DNA from 3 places in the Mesorhizobium sp. SP-1A genome. Region 3 is predicted to be linked to each of the others. Evidence: riboswitches for the same ligand, from Rfam matches in the RefSeq annotation. Region 3 holds a riboswitch; each other region holds the start of a gene.
The links. Region 3 has a riboswitch for cobalamin ahead of QU595_RS21230 (CbtB domain-containing protein). Riboswitches for the same ligand answer to the same signal wherever they lie in the genome.
Positions count from the first base shown of each region.

Region 1: linked by a shared signal. The riboswitch ahead of QU595_RS16080 (DUF1636 family protein) and the one ahead of QU595_RS21230 (CbtB domain-containing protein) in region 3 are both predicted to bind cobalamin.
Region 2: linked by a shared signal. The riboswitch ahead of bluB (5,6-dimethylbenzimidazole synthase) and the one ahead of QU595_RS21230 (CbtB domain-containing protein) in region 3 are both predicted to bind cobalamin.

Region 1 covers NZ_JAVXZD010000003.1:227,950-233,969, forward strand. The annotation lists gene QU595_RS16065 (NADH-quinone oxidoreductase subunit B family protein) at 1-78, opposite strand, end outside; gene QU595_RS16070 (NADH-quinone oxidoreductase subunit A) at 69-434, opposite strand; gene QU595_RS16075 (winged helix-turn-helix domain-containing protein) at 763-1,986, shown strand; cobalamin riboswitch at 1,992-2,197, shown strand; gene QU595_RS16080 (DUF1636 family protein) at 2,231-2,662, shown strand; gene cobW (cobalamin biosynthesis protein CobW) at 2,659-3,696, shown strand; gene cobN (cobaltochelatase subunit CobN) at 3,742-6,020, shown strand, end outside.
Region 2 covers NZ_JAVXZD010000001.1:782,510-788,529, reverse strand. The annotation lists gene QU595_RS03795 (exodeoxyribonuclease VII small subunit) at 1-227, opposite strand, end outside; gene QU595_RS03790 (histone deacetylase family protein) at 231-1,157, opposite strand; cobalamin riboswitch at 1,276-1,456, shown strand; gene bluB (5,6-dimethylbenzimidazole synthase) at 1,498-2,226, shown strand; gene ribB (3,4-dihydroxy-2-butanone-4-phosphate synthase) at 2,257-3,354, opposite strand; gene aroC (chorismate synthase) at 3,437-4,555, opposite strand; gene QU595_RS03770 (DUF1344 domain-containing protein) at 4,768-5,016, shown strand; gene QU595_RS03765 (histidine phosphatase family protein) at 5,032-5,619, opposite strand; gene fabI (enoyl-ACP reductase FabI) at 5,669-6,020, opposite strand, start outside.
Region 3 covers NZ_JAVXZD010000004.1:595,696-601,715, forward strand. The annotation lists gene metH (methionine synthase) at 1-2,488, opposite strand, end outside; cobalamin riboswitch at 2,619-2,747, shown strand; gene QU595_RS21230 (CbtB domain-containing protein) at 2,778-2,987, shown strand; gene QU595_RS21235 (CbtA family protein) at 3,001-3,747, shown strand; gene QU595_RS21240 (hypothetical protein) at 3,926-4,399, shown strand; gene QU595_RS21245 (Ldh family oxidoreductase) at 4,574-5,578, shown strand; gene QU595_RS21250 (LysR family transcriptional regulator) at 5,603-6,020, opposite strand, start outside.

The DNA of each region.
Region 1 (6,020 bases), on a different contig from region 3:
CGGCTTGCCGGTGCGGGGATCGAGAATGCCCTTCGGGCGCGGCGCGACGAGCGTGCCGGAATTGTCTTTCAATCCCATTCCAGCGCTCCCTTCTTCCACTCATAGATGAAGCCGATGGTCAGCACGGCAAGGAACACCATCATCGACCAGAAGCCCAGCATGCCGATCTTCCCGAAGGAAACCGCCCAGGGAAACAGGAACGCCACCTCCAGATCGAAGATGATGAACAGGATCGACACCAGATAGAAGCGGATGTCGAACTTCATGCGCGCATCGTCGAACGAATTGAAGCCGCACTCGTAAGCCGACAGCTTCTCCGGGTCGGGGTTGCGATACGCGATCACGAAAGGCGTGACGATCAGCGCCAGGCCGACGACCAGCGCAACCGCGATGAAGATGACGACAGGCAGATAAGAAACGAGGAGTGCGCCCATGCTGCGATTTCCGTTGGCGGCCGATCCGCCAGACTTAGCAGCAGGGGACCGGAATGCGGAAGCGTGGCCGTCCGGACCGCTGAGCCGATTGAGGGTCCCATGCTGCAACGCGGCGAGGGTTAGCGCAGCGGTTCCCGCGAAGCAAGTCCAACCTTGTCCTAAAAATGGCGCCAAGCGGGTAATACTGTAAATCCATGCCGCTTCACGGCGATTTGATTTCCTTCGCTTTTTACTCCACTTTTTATCCTGACAAGAATGCTGCCGTCCGGCTGCTAACATGGCTGGAATCGGGTGGCGGCTCGCGACCGCTCCGCAACAGGGATACGGCATGAAGGAAAAGATTTCTCTCGCCACCGCTCGCCGCATCGCGCTCGCCGCGCAGGGCTTCGCCGACGCCCGGCCGTCTGCCGTGCCGACCCGCAGGCACATCCATCGGGTGATCGGCCGCACCGGCCTGCTGCAGATCGATTCCGTCAGCACGGTCGTGCGCGCGCACTACATGCCCCATTATTCCAGGCTCGGCCCCTACCCCACGGAGCTTCTCGACGCATCCACGATCGGCCGCAGGCGAAGCCTGTTCGAATATTGGGCCCATGAGGCCTCCTTCCTGCCGGTCTCGACCTGGCCCCTGCTGCGCTGGCGCATGGAGCGGGCGGAGCGCGGCGAGGAGATGTATGCCGGCCTCGCCAAATTCGGCCGCGAGCGCGCCGCCTATATAGAAGACATCTACCGGATCGTGGCCGAGCGTGGCCCCGTGGCCGCCTCCGACATCGACGGCCAGAAGGGCAGCGGCGGCTGGTGGGGATGGAGCGACGCCAAGCACGCCTTCGAATGGCTGTTCTGGGCCGGCCGCATCACGACGGCCCGCAGGCGTGGCTTCGAGCGCCTGTACGACCTGCCCGAGCGGGTGCTGCCGCGCGAAGTGCTCGACCTGCCCACGCCGGCGCCCGCGGATGCCCATCGCGAGCTTCTGCGCATTGCGGCCAGGGCCCACGGAGTCGGCACCGCCGCCTGCCTGCGCGACTATTTCCGGCTTTCGCCCGGCGACGTCAAAGGCCGGATCGAGGAACTCGTGGAGGAAGGCGAACTCCTGCCGCTCCGCGTCGAGGGTTGGAGCAAGCCCGCCTACCTGCACAAGGATGCGCGTATTGCCCGCGCCATTCGCGCACGCGCCCTGCTCGCGCCGTTCGACCCGCTGGTCTTCGAGCGCAGCCGGGCCGAAAGCCTGTTCGGCTTCCGCTACCGCATCGAGATCTACACGCCGGCGCAGAAGCGCCAATACGGCTATTACGTGCTGCCGTTCCTGCTGGGCGACCGGCTGGTGGCCCGCATCGACCTTAAGGCCGACCGCCCCGCAGGCATCCTGCGCGTTCATGCCGCCTATGCCGAGGAGGGCGCGCCGGCCGAAACGGCACGACAGCTCTTCGAGGAATTGCGGCTCATGCAGGGCTGGCTCGGCCTCGAACGGCTCGAGATCACCCCGGCCGGCGACCTCGGCCCGGCGCTTGCGGACGCGGCCATGTCGCAGCCGCGCGTTGACAGTGTCGCATAGCCAAGCCTAAATCCCGCAAAGACGGTTCCTCTCCCTTCGCCGGGAGAGGCTAAGAGGGAATGCGGTGCGGAGCCGGAAGGCTTCAAATCCGCTGCTGTCCCCGCAACTGTAGGCGGCGAGCCGAGGCCGATAGCCACTGGATTTTCCGGGAAGGCGGCACCGAGGCGACGACCCGCGAGCCAGGAGACCTGCCGTCCGACCGAGAATCCCAACGCCTGGCGGGTGCCCCGGGCAAGGAGTTGATGTGGACCGCGACGGTTTTTTCTCAGACGAGACGCAGGAGGCGCCGACCGGCGGCGCGGGGCCCGGTTCCGTCACCGTGGTGGTCTGCCGCACCTGCCGTGACGAATCCGGTTCCGATGCCCATCCGCGCGCCGGCGAACTGCTGGCCGAACGCACGCGCAGTGCCGTCGCCGACGAAGCCGTGCGCGTGCGCACCGTCGAATGCCTCGGCAACTGCAAGCGCCGGCTCAGCGCCGCGATCCTGCGGGACGGCGCCTGGAGCTATGTGTTCGGCGACCTCTCGGTAGAGAATGGCCCCGATCTCGTGGCCGGCGCCAAGCTGTTCGCGGCCTCCGAAGACGGCCTCATTCCCTGGCGCGGCCGTCCCGATTGCCTCAAGCGCGGCCTCGTCGCGCGCATCCCTCCCCTCGATCTCCTGAAGGACCCGTCATGAGCGCATCCGCCGTCCGCGTTCCCTGCACCGTCGTCACCGGCTTCCTTGGTTCCGGCAAGACGACGCTGATCCGTCACATCCTCGAAAACGCCGGCGACAAGCGGCTTGCCCTGATCGTCAACGAGTTCGGCGACGTCGGCGTGGACGGCGAAATCCTCAAGGGCTGCGGCGTCGAAGCTTGCCCGGAAGAGAACATCGTGGAACTGGCCAACGGCTGCATCTGCTGCACCGTTGCGGATGATTTCGTGCCGGCGCTCGACCAGATCCTGTCGCGCACGCCCCGGGTGGACCATATCCTGATCGAAACGTCCGGCCTTGCCCTGCCCAAGCCGCTGGTGCAGGCCTTCCAGTGGCCCACGGTCAAGAACCGCGTCACGGTGGACGGCGTGGTGGCTGTGGTGGACGGCCCCGCCCTCGCCGCCGGTCGGGTGGCGTCCGACATGGACGCGCTGGCCGCGCAGGGCGCCGCCGACGGAACGCTCGACCATGACGACCCGGTGGAAGAGGTGTTCGAGGATCAGGTCGCCTGCGCCGACCTCATCATCCTGTCGAAGAACGACCTCATGGACGAAACCGGCGCCGCCCGGGCGAATGCCGTCATCGGCGAACATCTGTCGCGCGCGGTCAAGGTTCTGCCCACCGCGCACGGCAAGGTGGACCCCTCGGTCATGCTCGGCCTCGGCCTCGCCGTCGAGGACGACATCGAGAACCGCAAGAGCCATCACGACGGCATGGCGGATCACGAGCACGACGATTTCGATACGTTCGTGGTGGAAATCCCCTCCGTCGCCGATCCGGAGGAGCTTGCGCGCCGCGTCGCCACGGCCGCCGAAGCCGAGAACGTGCTGCGCGTGAAAGGCTTCGTGGAAGTGGCGGCAAAGCCGATGCGGCTTCTGGTGCAGGCCGTCGGTCCACGCGTGAACCATTATTACGACCGTGCCTGGACGCCGCAGGACGACCGCCGTTCGCGGCTGGTGGTGATCGGCCTCAAGGGGCTGAACCGCCCGGCCATCGAGAAGATGCTGGCGGGGTGACGCTGTGAGGCTCGCACGCCCAAAGCATTCCGGATGGCATAGACCATGCACATCCTGACCACCACATCCGCATCGCTCGACGATCTGGCCGAGCCCGTCGACCTGCGGCAGCAGCCGGCCGACATGGTGGCGCTGTCCTTCACCGACAGCGATCTGGCCGCACTCGCCGCGGCCTGGAAGGCCGAAGCGGACAGCCTTCCGTCCATGCGGCTGGCCGCCCTGCGCGACCTGCGCCACCCGATGTCGGTGGACCTGTGGGTGGACGGCGTGGCGCGGCACGCGAAAGTCATACTGGTGCGCATCCTCGGCGGTTACGATTGGTGGCGCTACGGCTGCGACCGGCTTTCGGCGCTGGCACGGGAACGCGGCATCAAGCTCGCGCTCCTGCCCGGCGAGGACCGCGACGCCGACTCGCGCCTTGCCGAAGCCTCCACCCTGCCGCAGGCCGAATTGAGCGCCCTGCTCGGCTATTTCCGCAATGGCGGCCCTGCCAACATGGCCGCGCTGGTGCGTCGCATGGCGGCCCTCGCCGGCCATGCGATGGATGCGCCCGCCCCTGTCGAGATACCGAAAGCCGGTTTTTATCGGCCCGGCGAAGGTGTCGTCGAACAGACAGCCGGTTTGCAGCCCACGCAGATCGACAAGGCGAAACCCGTCGTGCCGATCCTGTTCTACCGCTCCATGCTGCTGGCGGCCGACACCGCGCCGATCGACGCGCTGGCCGATGCGTTGCGCCAGAAAGGCATCGTGCCGGTGCCGATCTTCGTGGCCAGCCTGAAGGAAGCCGCTTCCCTCGCTTTCGCCGAAAACGCGCTGGCCGCGCTGAAGCCCTCGGCCGTCGTCACCGCCACCGCATTCGCTTGCGGAGCCGAACCGGGCGCGCAGACATTGTTCGACCGTGCCGGCGTGCCGGTCTTCCAGGTCATCGTCGCCACGACCCGGCGGGAAGCATGGGCAACCAACCAGCGCGGCCTGGCGCCGGCCGACCTCGCCATGCATGTCGTGCTGCCGGAACTCGACGGCCGTATCCTTGCCGGCGCGATCTCCTTCAAGGGAGAAACGGAGGCCGACGCCGCGCTCGGCTTCCGCGCCTTCGCCAACAGGCCGGAGGAGGATCGCGTAGCACAGGTGGCCGCCCGCATCGCCGCTTTCCTGCGCCTGCGGGCCACGCCACCGGCCGAGCGCCGCATAACCATCCTGATGCCGCATTACCCGAGCGCACCGGGCCGTACCGGCTATGCCGTCGGGCTGGACGTGCCGGAAAGCGTCCTGGCCATGCTGCACGACCTGAAGGACGCCGGCTATTCGGTTGAGAAGATTCCGCAATCCGCCCGGCAACTGCTCGACCTGCTCGAGGCAGGCACGCAAGGGACGGGCCTCGAAGACTACCGCCGCCACTTCGCCAAACTGCCTGCCGCAGCGCGCGAGGCTGTCGCGAAAGCATGGGGCGATCCTGCCGACGCCTTACCCTCCCCCTTGTGGGGAGGGTCGGCGCGAAGCGACGGGGTGGGGATGTCCAATACCGGAAACATGCCCCCACCCCGCCCTGCGGGCGACCCTCCCCACAACGGAGAGGGTAAAGGCGCCTTCGCCTTCAGCGCAGCAAATTTCGGCAACATTACCGTAGCCCTCGCGCCCGACCGGGGCCGCTTCGAGGACCGCCGCGCCGACTACCACGACCCAACCCTGCCGCCACGCCACGAACTCGTCGCCTTCGGCCTCTGGCTGCGCGAGACGCTGGGCGTTCACGCCCTTGTCCATGTCGGCGCGCACGGCACGCTGGAATGGCTGCCCGGCAAGACGGTGGCGCTGGGGCAGGACTGCTTTCCGGAGATCGTCGCCGGCCCATTGCCGGTGATCTATCCCTTCATCGTCTCCAATCCCGGCGAGGCCGCGCAAGCCAAGCGCCGCATCGCCGCCGTCACGCTCGGCCACCTGCCCCCGCCGCTGACGAGCGCGGGACTGGACGAGGACCGGCAGAGGCTGGAACGGCTCGTGGACGAATATGCGCAGGCCGACGGCCTCGACCGCCGCCGTCGCGACCGGCTGGCGAGGCTGATTGTTGAGACAGCCAGCCGCACCGGTCTTGCCGCCGAAGCCGGGGTCGCCGGCACCGACGCGCCGGACGAGGCGCTGCGCCGCATCGACGCCTGGCTGTGCGACCTCAAGGATTTCGCCGTGAAGGACGGCCTGCATGTCTACGGCCGTGCGGCGCCCGGCGAGGCCGATCCGCTGCGACTCGAAAGCGCGGCAGCAGAAAGGGCGGCGCTTCTGGCCGCGCTCGATGGCCGCCACATCCCCGCCGGCCCCTCCGGTGCCCCGGC
Region 2 (6,020 bases), on a different contig from region 3:
CCGGCCGGCTTGCCGTCGCGCGCGAGGCGGATCTTCTCCACCTTGTCCTCGGCGGCCTTGAGCAGCCGGTCGCAATGGGCCTTCAGCGCCTCGCCGCGCTCGTAGATGCGGATCGACTGGTCGAGCGGCACGTCGCCGCGCTCCAGATCGTCGACGATCTTCTCCAGCGCTTCCAGCGCCTGCTCGAAGCTCATCGCCTTGACGTCTTCGTTGGCTTGCCCGTCCATTTCCTATCCTTTCATAAGCCGGCCGACATGGGCCGCCACCGAAAACGCCAGACCCTGGAGGTCGTAGCCGCCTTCCAGGAGGCTGACGAGGCGGCCGCCGCTGTATCGCTGCGCCAGGTCCATCACCTGCCCGGTCGCCCAGTCGAAATCCTCTTCCGTCAGGTCGATCTCGGCCAGCGGGTCGCGATGATGCGCGTCGAAGCCGGCCGAGACGATGACGAGATCGGGCCGGAACGCGTCCAGCGCCGGCAGCACGCGCGAGGAGAACGCGTCGCGGAACATCTCCGTGCCGGTACGCGGCGCAAGCGGCGCGTTGACGATGTTGCCCGCACCCGTCTCCCCCTTCGCCCCGGTGCCCGGATAGAGCGGCATCTGGTGCGTCGAACAATAGAGCACCGTCGGATCGTCCCAGAAGATGTCCTGCGTGCCGTTGCCGTGGTGCACGTCCCAATCGACGATGGCGACGCGCTCGGCGCCATGCTTCCTCTGGGCATGGCGGGCGGCGATGGCGGCGTTGTTGAACAGGCAGAAGCCCATGGGCGTGGTCTTCTCGGCGTGATGGCCGGGCGGACGGGAGGCGACGAAGACGTTGTCGGCACGGCCCTCGAACACGTCGTCCACGGCCGCGTTCGCCGCGCCGATGGCGGTCAGCGCCGCCTCCCAGCTCTTCGGGCTGGCGACGGTATCGGCGTCGATCGGCGTCATGCCCGTCTCCGGGATCGCCGCGCGGATGCGCGCGACGTGGCTTTCGGGATGCGCGTAGAGGATCGTGGCCTCGTCGCCCAGCGGCGACTGCACGCGGTCGAGCGCGGAAAAGGCCTCGTCGTCCAGAATGCGTTCGATGGCCCGCAGCCTGTCCGGCCGCTCGGGATGACCGGACGGCGTGATGTGCTCAAGATAGATCGGATGGGTATAGAGGCGGGTGGTCATTGGCCCATTCTAACAGCAATAGCCGGCATGGCCACGCGGCACACGCCGAAGCATGGGGAAAATCCTGGCGACGTCGCGGCATGTCGGTATCGGGATGCAATTTTGCAAGCGCCGCGCTATGGTGCCGCCACTGTCAGGTGCCCGCCTGCGGCGGGAGAATCGGGAACACGGTTGAAGTCCGTGGCGCGCCCAGCGCTGTAAGGGAGACCGCCGGCAAAGGCCACTGTTCGCGGGAACGGGAAGGCGCCGGGGCGGGACGAACCCAAGCCAGAAGACCGGCCTGAGCAGGATAGCCACCCGCATGGACGGGCGGGTGGCGTTCCGATCGCAGGGGAATGCGATGAATCTTGCCGCCCGCCAACAGGACAATGCCGATAATTCGTTTGCCGATGCCGACCGCGAGGCCGTCTACCGCGCCATCTTCACGCGCAGGGACGTGCGCAGCCAGTTTCGCGACGGCGAGATAGGCGACGCCGTGCTGGCGCGCCTGTTGGCGGCAGCCCACCATGCGCCGTCGGTGGGCTTCATGCAGCCATGGAATTTCATCGTCATCCGCGACATGGCGCGCCGCCGGGCCGTGCGCGACCTGTTCCTCGCGGCCCGCCAACAGGAACTTCCGCACATGGCCGAAGACCGGCAGGCGCTCTACCGCCAGCTCAAGCTCGAAGGAATCTGCGAAAGCGCGCTGAACCTGTGCATCACCTGCGACCGCCGCCGCAGCGCCGATTCCCCTCTCGGGCGCTGGCACAACCCCCAGATGGACCTCTACAGCACCGTTTGCGCGGTGCAGAATTTCTGGCTGGCGGCGCGCGCCGAAGGCATCGGCGTCGGCTGGGTCAGCATTCTGGATGCGGAAGCGCTCAAACGCCTCCTCGAAATCCCCGATCCGGTGGCGCCGGTCGCCTATCTGTGCGTCGGCCACGTTTCGGAATTCGCGCGGCGCCCGGACCTGGAGCAGGCCAGATGGCGAGGCAGGCTGCCGCTCGGCGACCTCATCATGAGCGAAACCTACGGGGGCGAGGGCGAGGAAACGCTCAAGGCCGCCGCGGCCGGCAATCAGGTCCCGTAGCGGCCCGGACCTGTTCGCGGCGGCCGCCGGTCAAAGAATCTCGGTCCTGGCGATGTGGATGCCGAAGCCTTCGAGACCGACATAATGGCGTTCGCGCGAGGCGATAAGGTTGATCGAGGAGATGCCGAGATCGCGCAATATCTGCGCGCCAAGGCCGATCTCGCGCCATTCGTTCTCGCGCCGCCGCGCTTCCTCGTGCTCCTCGCGGTCCCCGGACGCGGGACGCTGGCGCTCCTGATGAGCGACGCCGACCGAGCCCTCGCGCAGATAGACGATGACGCCGCGCTGGCGCGCGCCCATCTCCTTCATGATGCCGTCCAGCTTGTGGCCGGTGCCGAACACGTCGGCCACTACGTCCTCAGGATGGAGGCGCACCGGCACCTCGACACCGTCGCGGATGTCGCCGAAGACGACGGCCAGATGGTGCATCACGTCCCATGGCAGCGTATAGGTGAACAGCTTGGCCTTGCCGCCGGGCGTCTCGATATCGGTGCAGGCGACGCGCTCGATCAGGGTTTCCTGCCGCTGGCGATAGGCGATCAGGTCGGCCACCGACACCTGCTTCAGGCCGTGCTCCTTGGCAAAGGCCGCGACATCCGGCCCGCGCTTGACGGTGCCGTCGTCGTTGACCAGTTCGGAGATGACGCCGACCGGCGGCAGGCCGGCAAGCTTGCACAGGTCCACCGCCGCTTCGGTGTGGCCCGAACGCATGAGCACGCCGCCCTCGCGCGCGATCAGCGGGAAGATGTGGCCAGGACGGACGAAATCCGACGGGCCGACATTGCCGTTGGCGAGGTTGCGCACGGTCAGCGTGCGGTCGTCGGCCGAGATGCCGGTGGTGGTGCCGTGCTTGAAATCGACGCTGACGGTGAAGGCGGTCGTGTGCGCTGAATCGTTGTCGGCCACCATCGGCGCGAGGTTCAGCCGCCGGGCGTCCTCGCGCAGCATCGGCGTGCAGACGATGCCGGAGGTGTGGCGCACGATGAAGGCCATCTTCTCCGGCGTGCAGTGCACGGCGGCGACGATCAGGTCGCCCTCGTTCTCGCGCCCGTCGTCGTCCATGACCACGACGATCTCGCCGCGCTCGAAAGCGCGGATGGCTTCGACGATTTTCTTCTGGTCGTACATGGCTCGCTACGCTCGCGGCAATCGGCAGTTGGCAATTGGCAATAGGGGAAGACCGGACAAAACGGAAGCCATAACCGACTGCCTATTGGCGATTGCCGACTGCCCTTTCCCCGACCTGCCCCCGATGCCGCAGATAATGGTCCGCGATGGCGCAGGCGACCATGGCCTCGCCGATCGGCACGGCGCGGATGCCGACGCAGGGATCGTGCCGGCCCTTGGTCATGACGTCGACGTCCTTGCCGTCCCTGTCGATGGAGCGGCGCGGCGTCAGGATGGACGAGGTCGGCTTGACCGCGAAGCGCGCCACGACCGGCTGGCCGGTCGAGATGCCGCCCAATATGCCGCCGGCATTGTTGGACAGGAACACCGGCTTGCCGTCGTTGCCCATGCGCATCTCGTCGGCATTCTGTTCGCCGGTGATGCGGGCGGCCTCGAAGCCGTTGCCGATCTCCACGCCTTTCACGGCATTGATCGACATGAGGTTGGAGGCGATGTCCTGGTCGAGCTTGGCATAGATCGGCGCCCCGAGCCCTGCGGGCACGCCTTCGGCCACGATCTCGATGAGCGCGCCCACCGAGGAACCGGCCTTGCGGATGCCGTCCAGATAATCGGCGAAGACCGGCACGGAAGCCGGATCGGGCGTGAAGAAGGGGTTCTCCGGGTCGTCGACGAAGTTCCAGTTCCAGTTGGCGCGATCGATCGCCTTCTCGCCCATGGAAATCAGGGCGCCGCGCACCACCAGCCCCGGCACCACCTTGCGCGCCAGCGCGCCGGCCGCCACGCGCGCGGCCGTCTCGCGCGCAGAGGAGCGGCCGCCGCCGCGATGATCGCGCAGGCCGTACTTCACGTCATAGGCGTAGTCGGCATGGCCGGGCCGGTACTGGCGGGCGATCTCGCCATAGTCCTTGGAGCGCTGGTCGACATTCTCGATCATCATCGACACCGGCGTGCCGGTGGTGAGCATGGTCTCGCCGTCTTCGTCCAAGACGAAGCCGGACAGCACCTTCACCTCGTCGGGCTCGCGGCGCTGGGTGACGAAGCGCGACTTGCCGGGCCGGCGCCGGTCCAGTTCGGCCTGGATCTCGGCGCGGGTGAAGCGGATGCCCGGCGGGCAGCCGTCCACGACGCAGCCGAGCGCCGCCCCGTGGCTCTCGCCCCAGGTGGTGACGCGGAAAAGATGGCCGAAGGTGTTGTGCGACATCGAAGAAAATCCCTTCCGGCACCGGGCCGGACGCAGCCGCGTTCTATTGGCGTTTTCGGTGGCGGTCAAACCATTGCCGATGCCGGAAAACCCTTGGACAACCGGGAGCCGCCGGAAAGCGGATTAAGTTTTGACACATTCGGCTGATTTCTGCTCTGTTCCGACGCCACGCGTCCGACCTGGAGGCGCGGGCACGAATCGAAAGGACCATCATGCGTATCCTGACCGGCGCCGTTTTCGCCGTATTGTTGAGTGCCACGGCCGCACTGGCCGGGCAGACAGAAGGCCATATCAAGAAGGTCGACAAGGACACGATGACGCTGACGCTGGACGACGGCAAGTCCTACAAGATGAATGCCGAGATGGACGTCGACGCGCTGAAGCCGGGCATGGACGTCGTCATCGCCTATGACGAGACCGACGGCCAGAACATCATCACCGACATGGAATTGCCGGACTGAGCCGGCAGCGCCGTCTCAAAGCCAGCGCAGGCGCCCGTCCTGCAGCTTCAGCACCCTGTCCTGCGGAATGTCCAGCGAGGCCGCCACGGCCTTGGGCGTATTCTCCACCAGCCTGAACAGGGTGCGGATGACACCGCCGTGCGTGACGCAGACCGTGGGGGCGGCAAGTTCCTCGAAAAAGGGGCGCACGCGCTCCAGAAGCATCTGGTAGCTCTCGGCCTGCGGGCCCGGCGGGCAGAAATCCCACTTGTCGAACGCGCGCTCGCGCTCCGCGCCGGGCGCGCGCCTTTCAAGCTCCGCGAAGGTGAGGCCCTGCCACTCGCCGAAATTCAGCTCCACCAGGCGCGGGTCCATGCGGTAGGCGACGGGGTCGAGGCCCATCGCCGCGCGCGCCAGTTCCATGGTCTCGCGCGTGCGCAGCATCGGGCTGGCGACGAAATCGAAATCGGCGGGAGAGGCGATCAGCTCCGACAGCCGGCGGCCGTTGCGCTCGGCTTGCCGTCTGCCCAGCCGGTTCAACTCGGTGTCGGCCTGCCCCTGGAGCCGGCCTTCGGCGTTCCAGTTGGTCTGGCCGTGGCGCACGAAGTAGGCGAGCGGAGGCATGGCGTCCCGACGGCTGGCGAGCAGTTGCGGCGAGCAGGCCGCGCGGCTCTCAATCCTTGATGACGGAGATGTCCGGCGCGTCCACGGCCTTCATGCCGACCACATGGTAGCCCGAATCGACGTGATGCACCTCGCCGGTGACGCCGCGCGACAGGTCGGAGAGGAAATAGAGCCCCGAATCGCCCACCTCTTCCGGAGTCACGGTGCGCTTCAGCGGCGAATTGTACTCGTTCCACTTCAGGATGTAGCGGAAGTCGCCGATGCCGGAAGCGGCAAGCGTCTTGATCGGGCCGGCGGAGATGGCGTTGACGCGGATGCCCTTGCCGCCGAGATCGACGGCCAGATAGCGCACGCTCGCCTCGAGCGCGGCCTTGGCGACGCCCATGACGTTGTAGTGCGGC
Region 3 (6,020 bases):
CCGACAGGCCGATGATATCGACATTCTCGGCCCGCGCCGTTTCGAGGATTTTCGCAGCCGGCACCATCACGCCGAGATCGATGATCTCGTAATTGTTGCAGGCCAGCACGACGCCGACGATGTTCTTGCCGATGTCGTGCACATCGCCCTTCACCGTGGCCATCAGGATCTTGCCCGCGCTTTCGCGCAGGCCTTGTCCGCCATTGGCCTCTTTTTCAGCCTCCATATAAGGCAGCAGCACGGCCACCGCCTGCTTCATCACGCGAGCCGACTTGACCACCTGCGGCAGGAACATTTTCCCCGATCCGAACAGGTCGCCGACCACGTTCATGCCGGCCATCAGCGGCCCTTCGATGACATGCAGCGGCCGTTCGGCCCGTTGGCGGGCTTCCTCGGTGTCTTCCTCGATGAACTCGGTGATGCCGTTGACCAGCGCGTGTTCCAGCCGCTTCTCGACCGGCCATTCGCGCCAGGCGAGGTCCTTTTCCCTGGCCTCCTTGCCGGCAACGCCCTTGAAGCGCTCGGCCAGTTCCAGCAGCCGCTCGGTCGGGGAACCGCTCGCCTTGGGCACTCGGTTGAGCACCACGTCCTCGCAGGCCTCGCGCAACTCGGGATCGATCGATTCATAGACGGCGAGCTGGCCGGCATTGACGATGCCCATGTCCATGCCCGCCTGGATGGCGTGGTAGAGGAACACGGCGTGCATGGCCTCGCGAACCGGCTCGTTGCCGCGGAAGGAGAAGGACAGGTTCGACACGCCGCCCGAAACATGGACATGCGGCAGCGTGGCCGTGATCTCGCGCGCGGCCTCGATGAAGTCGACACCGTAATTGTTGTGCTCCTCGATGCCCGTCGCCACGGCGAAGATATTCGGGTCGAAGATGATGTCCTCGGCGGCGAAACCCGCCTGCCCGGTCAGGAGCTTGTAGGCGCGGGTGCAGATCTCCACCTTGCGCGCCTGCGTGTCGGCCTGCCCGGCCTCGTCGAAAGCCATGACCACGACCGCCGCGCCATACATGCGGCACAGCCTTGCATGGTGCAGGAAGGCCTCCTCGCCCTCCTTCATGGAAATGGAATTGACGATCGGCTTGCCCTGCACGCATTTCAGGCCGGCTTCGATCACCTCCCATTTGGACGAGTCGATCATGACCGGCACGCGCGCTATGTCCGGCTCCGAGGCGATCAGGTTGAGATACTCCACCATTGCCTTTTTGGAGTCGATCAGGCCCTCTTCCATGTTGACGTCGATGACCTGCGCGCCATTGGCCACCTGGTCGCGCGCGACATCCAGCGCGGCGGCAAAATCCCCGGCGGTGATCAGCTTCCTGAATTTCGCCGAACCGGTGACATTGGTGCGCTCGCCGACATTGACGAAGGGAATTTCCGGCGTGAGCGTGAACGGCTCCAGGCCGGAGAGCTTCATCAACGGCTTGTGCTCGGGCACCTGACGCGGCGGGTGCTTGCTGACCGCCTCGGCGATTGCCGCGATGTGCTCGGGCGTCGAGCCGCAGCAACCGCCGACCACGTTCACCAGCCCCTCGCGGGCGAACTCCTCGACCTGCGCGGCCATGAATTCCGGGCTTTCGTCATATCGGCCGAAGGCGTTGGGCAGGCCGGCATTGGGATAGGCACAGGTGAAGGTGTCGGCGACGCTGGAAAGCTCGGCCAGATGCGGCCGCATCGCATTGGCGCCGAGCGCGCAGTTCAGCCCGAAGGTGAATGGGTCGGCATGACGCAGCGAGTGCCAGAACGCGGTCGGCGTCTGGCCAGAAAGGGTGCGGCCGGACAGGTCGGTGATCGTGCCGGAGATCATGATCGGCAGCCGCTCGCCGGTCTCGGCGAAAATCTCCTCGCAGGCGAAGACCGCCGCCTTGGCGTTCAACGTGTCGAAGATCGTCTCGATTAGGATGAGGTCGGCGCCGCCGTCGATCAGCCCGCGCAACTGCTCGGCATAGGCGATGCGCAGGTCGTCGAAGGTCACGGCGCGATAGCCGGGATTGTTGACGTCGGGCGAGATCGAGGCCGTGCGGTTCGTGGGGCCGAGCGCGCCGGCGACAAAGCGGCGCTTGCCGTCCTCCTGTTCGGCCCGGATCACGGCGCGGCGGGCAAGGCGCGCGCCGTCGCGATTCAGTTCATAGACCATGTCCTCCATGCCGTAGTCGGCCTGCGCGATGCGCGTGGAGGAGAAGGTGTTGGTCTCGACGATATCCGCGCCGGCAATGGCGTAGCGGTAGTGGATTTCCTCGATCGCCTTGGGTTGCGAAAGGATCAAAAGATCGTTGTTGCCCTGCTGGTGGCAGGCGCAACCGCCGAAGCGGTCGCTGCGGAAATGGTCCTCGCCGAAGCCGAGCCCCTGGATCTGCGTGCCCATTGCGCCGTCCAGCACCAGGATGCGCTCGCGCGCGGCGGCCGTCAGCGCGGCGCGAACCTCGTCCCCGCGGGACGTCTTGGCTGTCGGCCCGAACAGGCCCTTCAACGCAGAATTCATTTGCGACAATTCCAGTTCTCGTGACGACACAGCATCGGAAATCACATAAAGATATCTTTATGTCAATATACCAAAATGGCACCAGTAAGCGGAAAGCCGGCGAATTGAGCTTCGCGCGCTTGATTGACAGGCAAGGCGAGTCTGCTACTGTCGCTGGAGATACGGGCGAAGCTGGTGAGATTCCGGCACGGTCGCGCCACTGTAATCGGCAGTCGGAAAGGCTGCCGTAAGTCAGACCGCAGCGTATCTCGCAGTCAATCAACGGGACGCGGTATCCCAGGAGACAATGATGTCCAATGCCACACTAGCACCGGGCGTACGCCCTATGCCGATCCCCCTGGGCGAGTTGTTGCCCTGGGCCATCTTTGCCGGCCTGCTCATGCTTCTGGCGATCTATTTCGTCGGGGCGGAGGAGGGCGCCACGTCCCTGATTTCCGGCATGAACGTGCACGAATTCGTGCATGACGGCCGCCATCTGCTCGGTTTCCCCTGTCACTAAGGAGACAGGGTACATGGTTGGCAGATTGTTGCTGCGCGGCATGCTTGTCGGGCTGCTCGCGGGGCTATTGGCGTTTGCCTTTGCCCGGGTCTATGGGGAGCCGCCGGTCGATAAGGCGATCGCCTTCGAAGAGCAGATGGCGCAGGCCGCCGGCGAGGCGCCGGAGCCTGAAATCGTCAGCAGGGCCACTCAGGCCGGTGCCGGCCTTGCCGTAGGGCTGCTGGTCTACGGCGCGGCACTCGGCGGTCTTTTCTCGCTCGTTTTCGCCTATGCCCATGGCCGGCTCGGTTCGCTCGGTCCCCGCGGCACCTCGGCGGTGCTGGCCGTCCTCGGGTTTGTGGCGATCATCGTGGCGCCGGGGATAAAATACCCCGCCAGTCCACCGGCGGTCGGCAGCGCGGAGACGATCGGTTATCGCACCGAGCTGTTCTTCATCATGATCGTGATATCGGTCGCGGCCATGGTGCTGGCGGTCGCGCTGGCACGGCGCCTGTGGGCGCAGCATGGCGGCTGGAACGCCTCCATCATCGCAGGAATCGTCTTCCTGGCCATCTTCGCCGTGGTCAACCATGCGATGCCGGACATCAACGAAGTGCCGGAAAACTTCTCGGCCGCGGTGCTGTGGCAGTTCCGCGTGGCAGCCCTGGGCATCCAGCTGATCGTCTGGACGGTTATCGGGCTGGCATTCGGCGCGGCCGTCGAACCTGAACTGGTCAGCCGCAGCCGGGGCAGGTCCGCCGGGCGGCTCGCCACGTTCTGAGACGGTGCAGCCGGTCCCGAAGACCAGGGCCGCCAGCGCGACCGTCACTTTTGTGAAGCTCGCGCTGATCGTTTCTGCCTTGGCGTTTGCTTCTGCGGATGCCCGCGCCCACTCGCGTTCGGGCCCGCCCGAGCCCGGCATTCCCATCCCAAGCCTGACGCATGGGCAGATGGCCGTCATGGCCCGCTACAGGCGCGAAACGGTTGATCTGGCGAGCCGGCAGACGAAGACCGATCCGACGTTCCGCCGGCTGCTGAACTACGGCAACATCCAGTATACATACTGCCTGTGGGGTCTGGTGCCCGGCAGCATCCGGGACGAGGAAAGTCCCTTCAACGAGTGCAGCCACGCTTATCTGGCCGCGACCAAGGCAGTTCTCGCCTATATGCAGGGCATGCCCTCTGCGCGAGACGCCGCCAACGATCTCGTTTCCCGGATCGACGCCGACATGGTGCGCACCGGCGCCTCGTGGGTCCTGTGCCAGTATAGCGGCGAGCCGTTCAGCACCGGCGGGATCGTCGTGCCGCGCTGGCGCGAAGTACCATTTCATGCCCCCAGCCTGGTGGCCTTCCTGACTGCGCTCTGCGTGCCGATAGGGGGGCTGGTGACGGTTTTCCGAAGGCGCGCGGCGCCATCCGGCCCGAGCGGCTGAATGCATCCCGCTTTGGCTCTCTTGCCATGAGACGCCATCCTCGTGGTTATGCGCGATGATCGGGTAGCGAGAATTTCCGTGAGATTGTATTGACCGTCGTCGCCCGCCGCTTCGGGCCCGTCAGCCGCTTTGCCGAAAGCTCGAAGCTGGAGGCCAGGGATCAAGGACAATGCCGTGACTGAACGAACAATGACGCTCGCCGCGGTCGAGCAGATATCCATCCGTGCCTTGGTGGCGGCGGGAACCCGCGAAGAGAATGCCGCGGCGGTCGCGCGCTCGACCATGCTAGCGGAGCGCGACGGCATTCGCAGCCATGGCCTGCTTTATGTCCCGATCTATGCCGAGCATGTCCGTTGCGGCAAGGTGGACGGCATGGCGCATCCCGTCGTGTCGCAACCGCGTGCCGGCGCCGTCGTCGTCGATGCCGCCACCGGTTTCGCCCATCCGGCGATCGACGCCGGCTGGGACCGGTTTGTGACGGCGGCCCGCGAGAACGGCGTCGCTGCAATGACGGTGTTCAACTCCTACAATTGCGGCGTGCTCGGCCATCACGCCGAACGCATCGCCGAGGCCGGGCTGCTCGGCTTGTGCACCACGCATGCGCCGGCCTCCATCGCGCCTCCCGGCGGCCGTCGGCCCGTCATCGGCACCAATCCCTTTGCGCTCGGCGTTCCGGGCGCTGACGGGAGCGCTGTGCTGGTGCTCGACCAATCGGCCAGCGTCGTGGCGAAATCGGAGATCCTGCTGCGTTCGCGTGGAGGCCTGCCGATCGAGCCGGGCTGGGCGATCGATGCCGACGGCGCGCCCACGCTCGATGCGGCCGCTGCGCTGAAAGGCTCCATGCTGCCGGCCGGCGGACACAAGGGCTTCGGCGTCGGCCTGCTGGTGGAAATCCTCGCCTCCTGCCTTTCGGGAGCGGCCTTGAGCAAGGACGCCAGTCCGTTTTCTGGAACGGCCGGCGGGCCTCCGAGGACCGGCCAGTGCTTCATCGCCTTCGATCCGTCGGCTTTCTCAGGGGTGTTTCCGCAGCAGGTCGCAAGCCTGGTCGATGCCATCGCCGCACAGGAGGGCACCCGGCTGCCCGGCGCTCGGCGGCAGGCCGCGCGCCTTCGCACGGAAAGAGAGGGCGTGCGCGTCGATCCGGCTCTGATGGAGCGGATCGAGGCGCTTTGCGCCTGAGGTGCACCGCGCCGGGGGCCTAGATCAGATCTGTAGGCCCAGCTCGGCGCCGGCCGCGTCGACGACGCTTTTCAGTTCGCGCGCAAACGCTTCCCCTGCCGGGGAAGCCACCTCCGACGCACGCGACAAGAGCCCGACGGTCCGCCGCGCCATCGGATCGTCCAGCGCCACGAAGCGCAGGTCGTGTTCGGATGACGGCAGCGAAAGGCGGGGCAGGACGGTGATGCCCACCTCCGCCCGGACCAACGCCAGAAGCGACAGGACGTTGTAGACCTTGATGGGCGCCCTGCTGACCAGGTCGGAAAACTGCGTGGAATCGATCAGCCCGGTAATACCGTTGCCGAGCAGCGTGCGTCCGCGCACAACATCCCAGGAGACCGGGCCGTCATGCCGGGCGAGCGGGTCGTCGGCCCTGCAGACTATGCCCAGCGCATCGTTGAAC